DNA from 2 places in the Actinoplanes missouriensis 431 genome. Region 1 is predicted to be linked to the other one. Evidence: riboswitches for the same ligand, from Rfam matches in the RefSeq annotation. Region 1 holds a riboswitch; the other holds the start of a gene.
What was found. A riboswitch is a leader RNA that binds a small molecule or an ion and turns the genes downstream of it on or off. The one in region 1 is predicted to bind S-adenosylmethionine.
Positions count from the first base shown of each region.

Region 1 (8,858 bases):
CACGGAGATGCTGCACCGGCACGGACCGTGCTCGTTCAACGCCCGCGTCGACCCGGTCCGGCGCCCCCACCTGCGGGCGATAGCCGCCCGCATCGACCACCTGCTGGCTCAGTAGGCCTTTTCAGGGGATCAGGACCACGCCGCCGCGGACGCCGCCCCGGGCGAGCCGCTCGTGGGCGGCCGCCGCCTCGGCGAACGTGTAGACGCCGGCCACCCGCAACGGGATGTCGCCGCTGCCGACCAGCGCGACGAGATCGGCCAGCCGGCTGCCGTCCGACTCGACCTCCAGCGCGACTGTCCGGATGCCCCGGACCGGCTCCGGGCGCAGCGGGGGAGAGGCGGCCACGTAACCGCCTCCGTCCCGTACCAGATCCAGAAGCGACGAACCGATCACCGCGAGGTCGACGACCGCGTCGAACGTGCCCTCCGGCTCCTCGGCGCGGGACAGGAACGCCGCGCCGAGCGACTCGACGAACTCCCGGTCGCCGTCCCCGGCGAGCCCGGTGGCGTGCAGCCCGGCCGCCCGGGCCAGCGCCAGCACGAACCCGCCGACCTGCCCGGCCGCGCCGGTGACCAGCACCGACGAGCCGGCCGGGAGGGCGAGCAGGTCGAGGGCCTGTGCCGCGGCGAGGCCGTTGGCCGGCAGGGTGGCCGCCTCGGTGGCGGGGACACCGGCGGGAGCGGCGGTCAGCGACGAGGCGTCGAGCACGACGTACTCGGCGTGGGCGCCCGCCGTCGTCCGCAGCCACGGCGAGAAGCCGATGACCTCGTCCCCGGCCGCGAACGCCTGCTCCGCCCCGGGACCTGTCGCGTCGACGCTGCCCGCGACATCCCAGCCGGGGGTGTAGGGGAGTTCGGTCGGCAGCGGCGCCGGGAACGTCCCGGAGCGGACCATCAGGTCGACCGGGTGCAGCGAGGAGGCGGCGACCCGCACCCGCACCTGCCCCGGCCCGGGTTGGGGCACCGGCGCCTCGGCCACCTGCAGAACCTCGGGCCCACCGAACTGTGAGTAGCTGACCGCGCGCATCGCTTGTTCTCCCTCATGCGTTTCGTGAACACCACGACCGTACGAATGAAGGGGCACTGTGAGAAAGTAGGTACCTGAAAGTACCTAGGGCACCGGGAGGTCCTCGATGGCGACCACGTCCGCTGAGCAACGCCGTGACCAGGCGAAGCGGGAGTACGACGCGTTCCTGGACGCCTGCCCGACCCGGGAGCTTCTGAGCCGCCTCACCGACAAGTGGGTCGCCCTGGTGATCCCGGCGCTGGCCGGCGGCCCGCAGCGGCACAGCGAGCTGGCCCACCGCATCGCCGGCGTCAGCCAGAAGATGCTCACCCAGACGCTGCGGACCCTGGAGCGCGACGGCCTGGTGACCCGCACGGTGACGGCGTCGGTCCCGGTCCGCGTGGACTACGAGCTGACGCCGCTCGGGCACGAGCTGTTCCCGGTCATGCTCGCCATCAAGGCCTGGGCCGAGTCCCACATGGACCGGGTCTTCGAGGCGAGAGCCGAGTTCGACGCCCGCGCCTGAGAACGGGACCACTGTGGATCCCATTGATTGTTATGATCCCTTCGCTCGCACGGGGTGAGCGATCAGCTGTCCGGCATTGCCGGTCGGCTCGTCGGTCAGAGTGGAGGATTCTTGAAGTTTGTCAGTGGAATATCGGCAATGTTATTGGCGGTCGGCGCCGCGGTTGCGGCCTTTCCGTCACCGGCTCAGGCGGACCCTTGGGACTGCAAGATCCTGATCGGCACACCCGCCAACAACAATGACATCGAGTTGTGCTTCAGGGAGAGTCTCAAGTTCTTCCCCGGTGGGCCGGGGAAACCGAGCAGCGGCTTCACCCTGGAAACGGCGGTCGGGTTCGGCATCAGCGCCACCAAGAAGACCACGAAATGCAAGGTGACCGCCCGCGCGGAACTGCAGAAGATCGGATCGGCGCCGTGGAGCACCGGTGCCGTCACCAAGTCCTGCACCGACGCGGTACTGAACCCGGGCACATACAAGCCCTATTTCCATCTGGAAACGGCCACCTTTGCAACGCATATGAGGTCCATCGGCTGCATCGACCTCTATTACAACGGCAGTTCGACGTCGGGCTGGCAGCGCTGCTACACCACCGCCTGGCACGAGCGTCCGGGCTGAGCCGTCCGGCTCGGCTGACCTCCGCGGCGGTGGACGCTTTCCTCCATCGCCGCGGAGGGGCGACATGTTCTAGGGTCGATGGGTGAGTGACCGAACCGCTGCCCTGCTCGTCATCCTCGGCGCAGCCGGGTTCATCCTCTTCGGAGTGTCCGTGATGGATATGTCGTGGTCGAAGGCCACGTTCATCATCGGAGTGCCTGCGGCGGCCTCCCTCAGCGCCCTTTATCTGAAGAGCCGTCAATCGCGCTGATCAGGGCGTCGTGTTTCCGCGAGCGGCCGGCTCCGCCCAGACATGAGCGCCGGTGACCTGGGCGCCCGGCACGTCCCTCAGCAGCCCTTCGGGGTCGGCCAGCCCGGCGATGCTGCGCAGGAGGTCGGCGCGCAGCTCCACGGTGGCGGTCGCCAGGTCGTCGTCCTCGTCCTCCCAGTCGACGGCCGCCTCCCGCAGCCGCTGAACGGCGAGCCCGGTGACCGCGTCCGGGTCGTCGACGGTGACGGTGAGGCGGCAATGGAGATGCACCGTCAGGGGTCGCGGCGTCGTCATCCGCCGATGATCCCACCATCGCTCGAGGGGACGCCTGGCGAGCGGAGTGGAACGCGTTCTAGTCTCAGGGGCGTATCCGAGGCTGGGAGGCTCCGCTGTGACGACCGCCCGTGATCTGGCCCGGCGCTCGCAGGCGGCGGCGGGCGCCGGCGACCGTGCGGCCTGGCTCGCCCTGTTCGCCGACGACGCCCTCGTGGAGGACCCGGTCGGCCCGTCGCCGCTCTCGCCCGACGGGACCGGCCATCGCGGCGCCGAGGCCATCGCCCGCTTCTACGACACCGTGATCGGCCAGGTGGAGGGCCTGCGGTTCGAGATCGAGCGCTCCTACCTCTGCGGCGACGAGGTGGCCGACGTCGGCGCCATCCACCTGGCCCTGCCCGGCGGCCATTCCCGTCAGGTCCACGGCGTCTTCACCTACCGCTCCGACGGCGCCGGCCGGATCGCGGCGTTGCGCGCCTTCTGGGAGTTCGACGACCCGGCTACCCGCGAAGAAAAACCATCAGAGCCTCCCGGTATGGGATGAGAGTGCGCACGTCCAGGTACTCCTCCGGCCCGTGCTGGCCGTCCCCGCCGGGACCGAAGATGACCGCGTCCACCCCGTGCGCCGAGTAGAACCGCCCGTCGGCGGCGCCGTGTTTGCGGAGCAGCGTCCCCTCGTACCCCTGTGCCTGGGCCGCGGACCGCAACCGGCGGACGAAAGCGCTCGCCGGGTCGGCGGCATGCGGCGCGCCCTGCGCCTCCACGGTGACCCGCACGTCCGGCCCGGCCACCGATGCGAGGTAGGCGGCGACGTCGCCCGAGGTCAGGTCCGGGTCGGACGGCGGGAACCGGATGTCGAGCAGCGCCGACGCGTCGGCCGGGACGATGTTGGCGGCAATGTTCGACGTCTGGATCCGTGCCACGTTCACCGTGGTGGTCCACGATTCGGACGGCGGGACGGGGTAGCGGGCGAGCAGCCGCCCCACCGCCTCGGTGACCGCGACCAGGGCGTTCGTCCCCAGCCACGGATAGGCGGCGTGCGCGGTCCGCCCGGACGCGTCCAGCCGCACCCGGAGGATGCCCTTGGATTCGGTGACGATGCGCAGCCCGCTCTGCTCCCCGATGATCACGAAGTCGGCGCGGACGCCCTGGGCGACCTGGTGGCCGGTCCCGTCGAAACCGCCGACCTCCTCGTCGGTGACCAGTTGCAGCGCGATCGGGTGGGGCAGCGACCGGGCGCAGTCCCGGAACACCGTCGCCAGCACGACGGCTGCCGCTTTCATGTCGTGCGTTCCGCGCCCGTAGAGCCGGTCGCCGTCGCGGCGCGGGACGAACTGGGCGTCGGTGCCCGGCACCACGTCGAGGTGCGCGTTGAGGATCACCCGGGGCGTCTGCGGACCCGTGGTGACCAGGGCGCTCGGCTTGCCGCCCGCCTCGAAGCGGCGCACCTCGAAACCCGGTCCGACCAGGTCGAGCACGAAGTCCAGGGCGCGCCGCAGCTCATCGGGCCGGTCCGCGGTGGACCGGATCCCGATCAGCCGCTCCACCGCCGCGAGAAGCGTCTCCATCCGGGAACGCTAGCGCGGCTTCAGCTCACCCGCCTCGACGGCGACCGGGAGCTTGTTGCCGGCCGGTGGGAGCGGGCACGTCGCGAACTCGGTGTACGCGCACGGCAGGTTGGTGGCCCGGTTGAAGTCCAGCGTCACCGAGCCGTCCGGTCCGGGCGGCGCGATGAACAGGCTGCGGTTCGCGGCGTACGTGGTGAGGCCGGACGTGGCGTCGGTGAAGAGCGCGAACAGCGAGCCGGGCGTGGACCCGTTGAAGACGATCAGCGACAGCGGCACGCCGCCGATCTCGAACTCCACGACGCCGGGGGACTCGTAGACGTGCTCGATCCCCTCGGCCACCGACCCCACGGGTGTCGGCCGCGGTGCGTCGTAAGCCGCGAATTTTCCGGAGACGACCCATTTCTCGTCTGCCGGGTAAGCGGGCGTCCCGGTGTATGCCGCCAGCACCGGACTGGACGGGTGACGCGGCCGCACCACGTCGAACCCACCGCGCCGGGCGATCTCGATGACCGCGTCGCCCCATCCCACGGTCACATCGCCGCGCTCCGGAATGGGCGCGAACTGATGAGTTCCGGTCACCGGAGATCCGTCGACGAGGAGCTCCTCGCCCGGCTCCAAGGAGACCGTGACCCCGGACTCGCCGGTGCTCCACGACCCCGGAGCATCCGGGAACCGCTGCGGCTCCGCGGTCAGCCAGTGCAGCCCGGTGATCGCCAGGAACCCGTGCGGATCGGCTCGCCGTTTCTCGTGCGCCGCGTGCCACTCGTCCCACTGCTGCTGCCACAAGCTCGTCATACCTGCCAACCCTAATCCCTACTTGTTGCCTGGGATATAAGGGTCTGCTACGTTGTTGATCAGGTCATGAGTGCCAGCACGAAGCCCCGGCTTGCTGGCCGGCAACCCTTGCGTTCGCGATGGGGTGCCCCGGGTGAGGACCGGGCCGTGGTCGAACCCGACACGGCAAGTGCGAGCCGAGAGGTGCCCATGTCCGTGTCCCTTGACATCGTCGGCGACGACCTGAAGGTCGCGCTCCCCACCGGCGAGACGGTCCGTTTCGCCCATCTCGACTACGCCGCCTCCGCGCCCTGCGTGTCGGCCGCGGCCGAGGCGGTGGCCGATCTCCTGCCGCGCTACGGCAGCGTTCATCGAGGCACCGGGGTACGGTCCCAGTCGTCCACGATCGCCTATGAGCTGGCCCGGGACGTGGTGGCCGAGTTCGTCGGCGCCGGACCCGAACACGAGGTGATCTTCACTCGGAACACCACCGACGCGTTCAACCTGCTCGCCCGCTGCCTGCCGGCCGGCACCACGACGATCGTCTTCGACGGCGAGCACCACGCGAACCTGCTGCCCTGGCCGAACCCGGTCCGGCTGCCCGCGCCGTCGTCGCCGGCCGAGGCCCTGAGAAGCCTCGAGCAAGCCCTGAGGAACACGACGGGCGACGTCCTCGTGACCGTCACCGGCGCCAGCAACGTGACGGGCGAGATCTGGCCGGTCCGGCAGATCGCCGGCCTGGCCCACCACTACGGCGCGCGGGTGGCCGTCGACGCCGCCCAGCTGGCGCCGCATCGACCGGTGGACCTGACCGAGCTGCAGGCCGACTACCTGGCCTTCTCCGGTCACAAGCTGTACGCCCCGTTCGGCGCCGGCGTGCTGGCCGGCCGCTGGGACTGGCTGGACGCGGCACCCCCGTACCTGGCGGGTGGTGGCGCGAGCGCCGCCGTGGGCGACCGGCCCGGTGAGCTGGACTGGGCGACCGGCCCGGCCCGGCACGAGGGCGGCACCCCCAATCTGCTCGGCGCGGTCGCCGTCGCCGCGGTCTGCGAGGCCCTGACCGCCGCGGATCGTGACGTGCTCGCCGCGCAGGAGGAACTGCTGCTGGACCGGCTGCGGGCCGGGCTCGCGACGATCCCCGGCGTCACCGAGGTGAGCCTCTTCGGCCCGAAGCATCCCCGCGTCGGCATCGTGTCGCTGGCGTTCGCCGATGAGGACCCGGCGGACGTGGCGCTGCGACTCGGCCGCGACCACGGGATCGGCGTGCGTGCCGGGCAGTTCTGCGCGCACCCGCTGGTACGCCGGCTGACCGGGCGTGCCGAGACCGCGGACTGCGGCACGGCGACCGGTCTGCTGCGGATCAGTTTCGGTCTGGGCAGCACCACCGACGACGTCGATCGGGTGCTCGCGGCGCTGCGAAACACCTGATCCGCAACCGGGAAGTCACCGGGCTGATCGGCGTCGCTGCCGATCATCGCAATGTGGCGACCGTGATGAAGTGGCTGCGCGACCGGCTCCCGACCGGTGGCGGGCTGCGTGACGAGGACTGGGCGAGCCGGCACCGGCTGCTGACGGTGCTGCTCGCCGCCGTCCTGGTCTTCCTGATCATGTTCGGGGTGCTGCGCGGCGAGGGCCACACGCTCACCCTGCTGCTCACCGTCGTGCCGGTGCTGCCGTGCCTGCTCGCCGCGAGCCGGCTGCGCTCGCGCCGGCTGCGGGCGGTCTGCGTCGCGATCGGCTACACGATCGCGTGCGGCGGTTTCGTCGCGCTCTGCCACGGCCTGACCGAGGCGCACTTCTCGTTCTTCATCGCGGTCGCCGCGCTCGCCCTCTACCGGGACTGGGCGCCGTTCGGCGCGTTCCTGGTCGCCACCACCCTGCACCACGCGGTCTTCGGCTCGCTGGTCAGCGACCACACCTACGACCACGGCTCGGCGGTCGCGCATCCGCTGGTCTGGGCGCTGCTGCACGGCGCCTCGGTGCTGCTCGCGGCCGGTTTCCAGATCGTCTCGTGGCGTCTCACCGAGGTCGAGGAGGACCGGGCGCGGGAGAACCTGGACGAGAGCCAGGCGCAGCTCAGCGTGGCGTTCGACGCCACGCCCGTACCCATGGCGATGTTCTCGCCGGACGGCCTGGCCCTGCGCACCAACGCCGCCTACCGCGTGTGGCTGGGCCTGCCCGAGGAGCTGCCCGCCGGCTTCGGGCTCAAGGACATCCCGCTCATCCCGGTCGACGGCGACCAGGCGTCGATCCTCACCCTGTTCGCGGAGAGCCGGGAGTCGCGGACTATCACCCGCCAGTACCGGCGCCCGGACGGCTCGCTGATCTGGGTCGAGGTGCACGGCACCGGCCTCTACGACCGCAACGACCAGCTCCGGTTGATCTACGTGCACTGCTTCGACGTGACCGCGACCCGTGACCACGAGGCGGAGCTGAGCTACCAGGTTCGTCACGACACGCTCACCGGCCTGCTCTCCCGCAAGGCGTTCGAGCACGACCTGGCCGCCCTGCTGACCGGCAGCACCGAGCCGGTCAGCGTCATCTACCTGGACGTCGACCGCTTCAAGGTGATCAACGACGGCGCCGGGCACACCACCGGCGACGACGTGCTGCGGGCGCTCGCCACCCGGCTCGCCGCGGTGGTGCCGGCCGGCGCCGTGCTCGCCCGGCTCGGCGGCGACGAGTTCGTGGTCGCGCTGACCGGCCCGGCCGGCACCGGCCTGCGCGTCGGCAACAGCATCCTGGCGGCCGTGCACGAGCCGGTCGCCGGTGTCCCGGTGTCGCTCTCCATCGGCGTGACCACGGCGTTCGGCGGCGTCGGCGCCGACGAGGTGGTCCTCGCCGCGGACACCGCCATGTACGCGGCCAAGCGCGCCGGCGGCAACCGCCTCCAGGTCTTCACCGAGGACCTGCGAGTGCCGGTCCAGGAGCGGATCGCCGCCGAGGCCCGCCTGCGCCGCGCGCTCGCCGGCGACCCGCGCTCCACGCTGCCGCTCTGGTTCCAGCCGGTGGTCTCCACCGCCACCGGGCAGATCGTCGGCGCCGAGGCGCTGGTCCGGATGCGCACCGAGCAGGGCACCGTGCTCGCGCCGGGCCTCTTCATCGGCGCCGCCGAGGAGACCGGCCTGATCGTGCCGCTCGGCGACCACGTGCTGCGCTCCGCCGTCGAGCACCTGGTGCACTGGTCGGACCGGCTCGGTTACGTGTCGGTCAACGTCAGCCCGCGCCAGCTCGCCGAGCCGGACTTCGTGCCGAAGGTGGCGTCGCTGCTCGCCGAGTACCCGTACCTCGACCCGTCCCGCCTCGTCCTGGAGGTCACCGAGACCGCGCTGATCTCCTCGACGGTCGACGTGAGCGAGCGGCTCGCCCTGCTCAAGCAGCTCGGCGTGCGGATCGCCCTGGACGACTTCGGCACCGGGTACAGCTCACTGACCTGGCTCAAGTCGCTGCCCGCCGACGTGGTGAAGCTGGACCGCTCGTTCGTGGCCGGCCTCGCCGAGGACGCCCGCAAGGCGTCGATCATCTCGGCGGTGCTGTGGCTGGCCCGGTCGCTCGGGATGTCCACGATCGCCGAGGGCGTCGAGGAGATCGCCGACTGGGACGCGCTGCGCGCCGCGGGCTGCCCGGCGATCCAGGGTTACCTGATCAGCAAGCCGTTGCCGGCGCCGGAGTTCGACATGCTGCTGACCACCGGATCCCCCTTCAGGGGAGTTCACCTGGACGAAACCACAGGGCATGTCCTGGCCGGTTAGAGTCCGGCCATCCTTGACAACGTTGATCCTTTCATCGGCACCGCGGCCACCGACCTGCCTCGCGCACACGGGTTGGCCGCCACGTGGTGGTGGC
Region 1 is NC_017093.1:3,578,724-3,587,581, forward strand. Features, by position in the region: gene AMIS_RS16735 (HD domain-containing protein) at 1-115, shown strand, start outside; gene AMIS_RS16740 (NADP-dependent oxidoreductase) at 122-1,027, opposite strand; gene AMIS_RS16745 (winged helix-turn-helix transcriptional regulator) at 1,134-1,532, shown strand; gene AMIS_RS16750 (hypothetical protein) at 1,587-2,147, shown strand; gene AMIS_RS42720 (hypothetical protein) at 2,230-2,397, shown strand; gene AMIS_RS16755 (hypothetical protein) at 2,398-2,691, opposite strand; gene AMIS_RS16760 (nuclear transport factor 2 family protein) at 2,789-3,214, shown strand; gene AMIS_RS16765 (M20 family metallopeptidase) at 3,171-4,238, opposite strand; gene AMIS_RS16770 (DUF1684 domain-containing protein) at 4,248-5,033, opposite strand; SAM riboswitch class IV at 5,096-5,211, shown strand; gene AMIS_RS16775 (aminotransferase class V-fold PLP-dependent enzyme) at 5,223-6,440, shown strand; gene AMIS_RS16780 (putative bifunctional diguanylate cyclase/phosphodiesterase) at 6,494-8,764, shown strand; gene AMIS_RS16785 (GH92 family glycosyl hydrolase) at 8,774-8,858, shown strand, end outside.

Region 2 (8,858 bases), 4.0 Mb from region 1:
CGACGGCGGCGCCGGGCCGGCCTCCGACTCGGACCGGGTCAAGTACCTCACCGTGCAGTGGCTCGACCACTACCTGAACGGCGAGGGCGAGGCGCCCGGCGACGACTTCACCTGGTCGCGGGTGGCCGGCTTCAGCGCCCTCGATCGGGGACTCGTGACGAACGGGTACTCCGCGAAGGCGTACCCCTCAATGGGCGGAACCGGACGCACCGAGGTCTCGCTCACCGGATCGGCGCAGCCGATCGCCAACCCACCGAACGGCAACCCCGGCACCCTGAGCTCGCTGCCCGGCATCGGCGGACGGCTCACCTCGGTGCTCAGCGGTGGCATCGCGATGGACGTTCCCGGTCAGTTCGCCTCGTTCACCTCCGAACCGCTGGACGCCTCGATCGAGGTCGGCGGAGCCCCGCAGGTGCGACTGCGTGCCGCCTCGCCCACCGGTGCGGCCACGCTCTTCGTCAAGCTCTACGACGTCGACCAGAGCGGCGCGGCCACGCTCAGCGCCGGCCTCGTCGCGCCGGTCCGGCTCACCGGGCTGCCGGAGACCGTCGAGGACGCCCAGCCGGTCACCGTCACGATGCCGGCAATCGTGCGCCGGATCGAGGCCGGGCACACGCTGCGGGTCGCGGTCGCCACCTCCGACCAGGCGTTCCTCACCCCGGCGCAGCCGACCACCTACACGGTCGCGGCAGAGCCCACGCTCACCCTCCCGACGCTGACCGGCACGCCGATCGCCAACCCGGCGACCCTCTGGTGGTACGTGCTCGCCGGTGTCGTCGCCGCAGTCCTGCTCGGCCTCGTCGCCGTCCTGCTGATCCTCCGCAGCCGGCACCGCCGCAGGGAGACCACCGTCGACGCGCGGTACGCGGACACCCCGCTCGTGGTCGACGGGCTGCGCAAGGCGTACGGCGACGGTTTCGTGGCGGTCCAGGAGATCGGCTTCACCGTCGAGCGGGGCCAGGTCGTCGGCCTGCTCGGACCGAACGGCGCCGGCAAGACCACCACGCTGCGGGTCCTGATGGGCCTGACCACACCGACCGCCGGCGAGATCTTCGTGTTCGGGCACCGGCTGGTGCCGGGCGCGCCGATCCTGTCCCGGGTCGGCGCGCTGGTCGAGGGCCCCGGCTTCCTGCCGCACCTCACCGGCTATCAGAACCTCCGGGCGTACTGGCAGGCCACCGGCCGCCCGTGGGAGGACGCCCGCTTCGACGAGGCGCTGGAGATCGCCGGCCTGGGCGCGTCGGTGCACCGCCGGACCAAGAACTACAGCCACGGCATGCGCCAGCGTCTCGCCATCGCCCAGGCCATGCTCGGCCTGCCCGAACTGCTCGTGCTCGACGAGCCGACGGACGGCCTGGACCCGCCGCAGATCGCCGAGATGCGCCGCGTCCTGCAGCGGTACGCCACCGACGGCCGGGCCGTGCTCGTCTCCAGCCACCTGCTCGCCGAGGTGGAACAGACCTGCACCCACGCCGTCGTGGTCAACAAGGGCCGGATCGTCGCGTCCGGCCCGGTCGACGAGATCGTCGGCGACTCCCCGTCGGTGCAGCTCGACGTCTCCGATGTGCCGGGCGCGACACGGGTGCTGGAAGAGCTCGGCGTCCGCTCGGTCAAGGAGGAGGGCGCGTCCAGCCTGATCGTCGACATGAACGGGACACCCCGCTCGGAAATGGTCGCCTCGCTGGTGTCGGCCGGCATCGGGGTGGATCGGCTGGTGCCCCGGCGGCGGCTCGAAGACGCGTTCCTGGCCCTGGTGGGCGACAACTCGCGGGGAAGTGGGGACCGATGAGCACCGACTCCGCAGGCAGCGTGGTGGCCGCCGCCGGCTACCGGGCGTCACGCACACTGCCGATCTGGGCCGAGGTGCGCCGCCAGGCCTCCCGGCGCCGCACCCAGCTGGCACTCGGCTTCATGGTGCTCCTGCCGGTGATCATGCTGGTCGCGTTCGAGATCGGCGACCCCGGCCCGGAAGAGGACGGCGACGTCAGCGGCGCGTTCAGCAGCATCGCCGACCTGGCCACCTCGGGCGGGCTCAACTTCGCGCTGTTCGCGCTCGCCGTCTCCGCGGGATTCCTGCTGGTCGTGGTGGTGGCGCTGTTCTTCGGCGACACGGTGGCGTCCGAGGCGAGCTGGGGGAGCCTGCGCTATCTGCTGGCGATTCCGGTCCCGCGGGGGCGGCTGCTCGGGGTGAAGCTGATCGTCGCCGGGGCGTACTCGTTGCTGGCCCTGCTCACGCTCACCGGGACGGCCCTGCTGATCGGGACGCTGCGATACGGGTGGGGGCCCCTCGGGAGCACCATCGCCGCTGAGCTGCCGGCGTCCGAAGGATTGCTGCGGCTGCTGGCCGTGGTGGCCTATCTCGCCGTGGTGATGCTCGTGGTGGCAGGGCTGGCGTTCCTGCTGTCGGTGCTGACCGATGCGGCGTTGGGGGCGGTCGGGGGCGCTGTGATGCTGTGGATCCTCTCCAGCATCCTGGACCAGATCACTGCGCTCGGCGGGTTGCGGAACCTGCTGCCCACGCATTACGCCGATGCCTGGCGCGGGTTGCTGTCCAGCCCGGTGCAGACCGAGAATCTGGCGCAGGGGGCGATCTCGGCGGTGGTGTACGCGACGTTGTTCTGGGGGGTCGCGTTCTACCGATTCACCCGCAAGGACGTGACTTCCTAGAGGATCGATGCCGTAGCGGGGCGGTGGGTGCGGATCGCCGCATCGACCGGCCCGCGCAGTCGCGTAGCCCGGCCCGAGACCGTCCGCGGCACCAGCGGCGTAGATGAGGCTCCACGCAACGCCGCCGCCGCATCGACAAGGCCACACGCAACGCCTGCGGCGGGGGACCAGGTCACACGCAACGCCTGCGTGGCGATTCATCAACGCCAGGGCGGGGATGACAGCACACGAACCGTTTCCGTGCGACCTCATCACGGCCGGCGTGCACCTCCGTGCGCCGCAGCCCCCGCGACAGAGCCGCACCGTGAGCCGCCAACCCCGGGTGAGCCCATTGTGAGCCACCAACCCCGGGCGAGCCCCACCGTGAGCCGCCTGTCCCACGCCGCTCAACCTCAGTCGATCACGGGTGTGACCTGGCGGCACGAGCGACAGGTCCCGACGGATCATGATCACCGGACCGGACGGCCGGACCTGCCACTGAATATCAGCTAAGTGGCATTGCCCCGCCCGGGGCGATCCAGGCGAGTAGTGGCTGCCACGCGGGCAGGACCTGCCAAGGTCGCGGAGGAGCGTGCCGGAGGGAAGTCGCTCACACCTCGGGAACTCGTGGTGAAGATCGCGGACTCTCGTCGTAAGCTTCGGGAAACAACTGAATACCTCATCCAGAGGGGCAGAGGGAACGGCCCGTTGAAGCCCCGGCAACCACCGCGCGTGTCTCGATGACGAGGCCCACCCGCTCGGCAGGTGCTAATTCCGTCCCCGTTCCGGCAGGTCGCCGCGGGGAAAGATGAGAGGAAGGCCTCGATGACGTCTGCCGTCAGCGCACCCACTGCTACCCCCACCTCCCCCGCTCGCGGCCTCATCTGCCGCGCCTGCGCCGCGGAGTACCCGCTCGCCGCCCAGCACGCTTGTTACGAGTGTTTCGGCCCGCTCGAGGTCGCGTACGACGAGGCGGCTCTCGCGCGGGTGACCCGGGCCGAGATCGAGGCGGGCCCGCAGAACATCTGGCGCTACGCGGCGCTGCTCCCGGCCGGGCAGGACCCGGCCACCCGGGTGACCCTCGACCCCGGACTGACCCCGCTGGTCTCCGCCCCGGCGCTGGCCGCCGCGGTCGGCCTGACCGCGCCGCTGTGGGTGAAGGACGACTCGCAGAACCCGACGCACTCCTTCAAGGACCGGGTCGTCTCGGTGGCCCTGACCGCGGCCCAGGAGCTGGGCTTCAAGCGGTTCTCCTGCGCCTCGACCGGCAACCTGGCGAACTCGGTGGCGGCGCACGCGGCTCGCGCCGGTGTGCCGAGCATCGTGTTCATCCCGTCCGACTTGGAGCAGGGCAAGATCATCACCACCGCGGTGTACGGCGGTGACCTGGTCGCGATCGAGGGCTCGTACGACGACGTGAACCGTCTCTGCAGCGAGCTGGTGGAGACCGACGAGTTCGAGGACACCGCGTTCGTGAACGTGAACGTGCGCCCGTTCTACGCCGAGGGCTCCAAGACCCTGGGGTACGAGGTCGCCGAGCAGCTGGGCTGGCGTATCCCGGCGCAGGTGGTCGTCCCGATGGCGTCCGGCGAGCTGCTCACCAAGATTGACAAGGCGTTCAGCGAGCTGGTCGAGATCGGACTCGTGGAGGCGCCGGAGGGCGGCTGGACGGTGTTCGGCGCCCAGTCGGCCGGCTGCAACCCGATCGCCACGGCGCTGCACAACGACACCGACGTGATCACGCCGGTGAAGCCGACCGGCATCGCGAAGTCGCTGAACATCGGCGACCCGGCCGCCGGGCCGTACGCGATCGAGGCGGTCAAGCGCACCGGTGGCTGGATGGATTACGCCGACGACGAGGAGATCCGCGCCGGCATCCGGCTGCTCGCCGAGACCACCGGCATCTTCGCCGAGACGGCCGGTGGCACCACTGTGGCCGTACTGAAGAAGCTGGTGGAGGCCGGGAAGCTCGATCCGGCCAAGGAGACCGTCGTCTACAACACCGGCGAGGGCCTGAAGACTCTGGACGCGGTCGCGGGCCAGGTTGGACCGACGCACACCATCAAGCCGTCGCTGCGTGGCGCGCGCGAAGCCGGCCTGCTCGGATGAACCGAGGATGACGCTCAGTAACCGCATCTCTGCCGGTTGTTGAAAATCCCTCCTCGGAGGACTTGCGATCCGATCTCCGGATGGGCAGGATGCTCTACGCGGGAGGACGCGACGCCGTAAGCGGCCCCTCACCTGGACATTGGCGACAATCTCCGAGGGACCCAACGATCCAGCGCTGACCCACATGGCTTCGTGCCGGAGGCGCTGTGCGTCCGTCCTCCCGACCAAAATCGATCACGACCGGCGGAGAACCCGCTGGATCCAGGGCCGCAGCGGCTCGAACTCGGGATAGTTCCCGTCCGCGAGCCCGGCCCTCTTCTCGAAGTAGTTGCGCACCCCGAACGACGTGGTCAGCGTGATCGACCATCCGCAGGCGATCCAGTACGCCGGCCAGAAGAGCGGCCCGAGCACGGCGTACTGATCGGCGTGCCGGGTCTCGTGGGCCAGCAGGCGCTCGCGCCGGGGGTCCAGCAACCATTCAGCGGACCTCTTCGTGATGATCACTGAACCGATGGTGAAGCAGGAGGCCGGCGGTTTCCGGAACCGGTAACCCTCGGCGATCAGGATGCCGCCCGGGCCTCGTTTGATCGTGGAGCCGGTGAGTTTCGCGATCAGCAATCCCGCCGCGGTGGTGCCGTTCGCGGCGGTCAGCACGGTCCGGGCCCGCGGTCTCATCAGATCCGCCGGCGCATCTGCAGCTCGGTGAGCACCGGCACGGTGGGGTGCGGCAGGCGCACACCGGTGTCGGCGAAACCCAATTTCTGGTACGCCCGGACAGCGCGCTCGTTGCCGACCACCACCTCCAGCATCAGTTCGTTGCGGCCGCACGCCAGCGACCAGTCGGCCACCGCGTCGACGAGCTGCGCGAGCGCCTTGCCGCCCCGGTGCGCGGGGGTGATGTACACCGCGAAGACGACCGTGCAGTGCGGCTCGTCGGGCAGCACGGTTCCGCCGGCGTGTCCGATGAACGGCGCGCCGGGCGGCTCGGCGATGAACTGGGCCGTCTCGGACCCGGAGGAGGACTGCCGGATCCGGTGCCGGAAGCTCTCGTGCGGCCGGGCCGCGGCCTGGGCCAGGGTCTCCAGGAAGGCGAGCGGGCTGTCCGCGAGCATCTCCAGGCGCAGCGCTCGCATCCGTCCCGCGTCTTCTGGTGTGACCCGGCGTACGGTCCAGTTGTCCATGACGTCCTCCATACCCGCCGGCCCCCGCCCGGGCAACCCTGACCTGCGCTTTCAAGATCCTTATCGGATTACCGGTCCGGTACCGAGGTTTCGCGGGAAGATGGGTTTTCTTGCACTCGGTACCCGGGAGTGCTAAACAAGTCATTGGCACTCGCGCCCAGTGAGTGCCAACAGGTCGGGACGGTGGGGTTCCGGTCGCAGCGCTGCCATCGGCGCCGCGGCACGAAACCGGTCGTCGCGGGCTATCCGGCTCGGCCTGAGGACGTCACATCGCCAGGTGGTGACGTCCGCAGACTTCCTCAACGTGCGGAGAGCGGGGCCGACGAGGCCCGGCACCGCGGATGTCCGGGAGGACAACGCCGTATGGCCAAGATCATCGCATTCGACGAGGAGGCTCGTCGGGGCCTCGAGCGGGGCATGAACCAGCTCGCTGACGCGGTCAAGGTGACGCTCGGCCCCAAGGGTCGCAACGTCGTTCTCGAGAAGAAGTGGGGCGCCCCCACGATCACCAACGATGGTGTATCCATCGCCAAGGAGATCGAGCTCGAGGACTCGTACGAGAAGATCGGCGCTGAGCTGGTCAAGGAGGTCGCGAAGAAGACGGACGACGTCGCCGGTGACGGCACGACGACCGCGACCGTCCTCGCCCAGGCGCTGGTCCGTGAGGGCCTCCGCAACGTGGCCGCGGGCGCGAACCCGATGGCCCTGAAGCGGGGCATCGAGGCTGCTGTCGCCAGCGTCTCCGAGGGCCTGCAGCAGCTCGCCAAGGACGTGGAGACCAAGGAGCAGATCGCCTCCACCGCCTCCATCTCCGCCGGTGACTCCACGGTCGGCGAGATCATCGCCGAGGCCATGGACAAGGTCGGCAAGGAAGGCGTCATCACCGTCGAGGAGAGCAACACCTTCGGCCTCGAGCTCGAGCTCACCGAGGGTATGCGCTTCGACAAGGGCTACATCTCGGCCTACTTCATGACCGACGCCGAGCGGATGGAGGCCGTCTTCGACGACCCCTACATCCTCATCGCGAACAGCAAGATCTCCGCGGTCAAGGACCTGCTGCCGATCCTCGAGAAGGTCATGCAGTCCGGCAAGCCGCTGGTCATCATCGCCGAGGACGTCGAGGGCGAGGCCCTGGCCACCCTGGTCGTCAACAAGGTCCGTGGCACCTTCAAGTCGGTCGCCGTCAAGGCCCCCGGCTTCGGTGACCGCCGCAAGGCCATGCTGGAGGACATCGCCATCCTGACCGGTGGTGCCGTCATCAGCGAAGAGGTCGGCCTCAAGCTCGACGCCGCTGACCTGTCCCTGCTGGGCCAGGCCCGCAAGGTCGTCATCACCAAGGACGAGACCACCGTCGTGGACGGCGCCGGCAACGGCGAGCAGATCCAGGGCCGGGTCAACCAGATCCGCGCCGAGATCGAGCGTTCGGACTCCGACTACGACCGTGAGAAGCTGCAGGAGCGCCTGGCCAAGCTGGCCGGCGGCGTTGCGGTGATCAAGGTCGGCGCGGCCACCGAGGTCGAGCTCAAGGAGCGCAAGCACCGCATCGAGGACGCCGTTCGCAACGCGAAGGCGGCCGTCGAGGAGGGCATCGTCCCCGGTGGTGGCGTCGCGCTGGTTCAGGCCGGCAAGACCGCGTTCGACAAGCTGGACCTGGTCGGCGACGAGGCGACCGGTGCGAACATCGTCAAGGTCGCGCTCGACGCCCCGCTGCGTCAGATCGCCGTGAACGCCGGCCTCGAGGGTGGCGTCGTTGTGGAGAAGGTGCGCAACCTCTCCGCGGGTCACGGTCTGAACGCCGCGACCGGCGAGTACGTGGACCTGCTGGCCGCGGGCATCATCGACCCGGCCAAGGTCACCCGTTCGGCGCTGCAGAACGCCGCGTCGATCGCCGCGCTGTTCCTCACCACCGAGGCCGTCGTGGCCGACAAGCCCGAGAAGAACCCGGCTCCGGCCGGCGCCCCGGGCGGCGGTGACATGGACTTCTGAGTCCAGTCTTAGAAAAAGGGCGGTCCGCTTCGGCGGGCCGCCCTTTTCGCTGTCCGCAGGCGGGCGCGGGGGCGGTCGGGGCGGGTGCGAGAGCGGCGCGGGGGCGGTCCGGGCGGGGCGTGAGCGGCGCGGGGGCGGTCGGGGCGGATGCGAGCGCGGCGCGGGGCGGTCCGGGCGGGGCGTGAGCGGCGCGGGGGTGGGCTCAGCCGGCGTGCGGGCGGGGCCCGCGGGCGGGAGGCCTGCTCAGGATGTAGAGGCCGGTCCCGGTCAGGATGGCGGCCGTGCTGATCCGGGCCAGCGACATCAGGTCGTGGCCGGTGACCGGCAGGGGGTCAGCGGCCGCGACGACCCGGATGGTGATGGTGCCGGTCGCGGTGCCGCCCCGGTCGTCGCCGATCGTGTAGGTGAAGCTGTCGGTGCCGCTCGCGAACCCCGGCACAGGCGTGTAGACGATCGTGGCAGGGGACCGCCGGGCGACGGCCGGATCCGCCGCCACCGGCCTGGCCGCCGTGGTCAAGCCCGCCGTGGTCAAGCCCGTGGCGGCCAGGCCGGTGGCGGTGGCCGTGCCGTGGGCGGGCCGGCCCACGTCGATCAGGGAGATCGGATCCCCGTCCGGGTCGGAGTCGTTGCTCAGGGGCCGCACGGTGACCTTCTCCCCGGCGGTCACGGCCTCGATGTCCGGCCCGACGAGGGGAACCCGGTTGGCTGGACGCGGACTCGGGCTGGGACTGCCGGTCGGAGAAGCGCTGGGCACCGGCGAAATGCTGGGCGAGGGCCAGAGCGACGGGGACGGCGACGGCGACGGGGACGGGGACGGCGATGGGAATGGGGACGGGGGCGGGGACGGAACCGACGCGGCCGCCACCCGCACCTCGATCGTCGCGTGGGCCAGGTTCCCGTACTCGTCCACCACCGTGTACGTGAACGAGTCAGTCC
Region 2 is NC_017093.1:8,320,930-8,329,787, reverse strand. Features, by position in the region: gene AMIS_RS38050 (alpha/beta fold hydrolase) at 1-1,789, shown strand, start outside; gene AMIS_RS38045 (ABC transporter permease) at 1,786-2,667, shown strand; SAM riboswitch class I at 3,323-3,461, shown strand; gene thrC (threonine synthase) at 3,472-4,755, shown strand; gene AMIS_RS38035 (hypothetical protein) at 4,990-5,430, opposite strand; gene AMIS_RS38030 (GNAT family N-acetyltransferase) at 5,430-5,936, opposite strand; gene groL (chaperonin GroEL) at 6,300-7,922, shown strand; gene AMIS_RS38020 (Ig-like domain-containing protein) at 8,125-8,858, opposite strand, start outside.
Region 2: another riboswitch for S-adenosylmethionine. It lies ahead of thrC (threonine synthase); the one in region 1 lies ahead of AMIS_RS16775 (aminotransferase class V-fold PLP-dependent enzyme).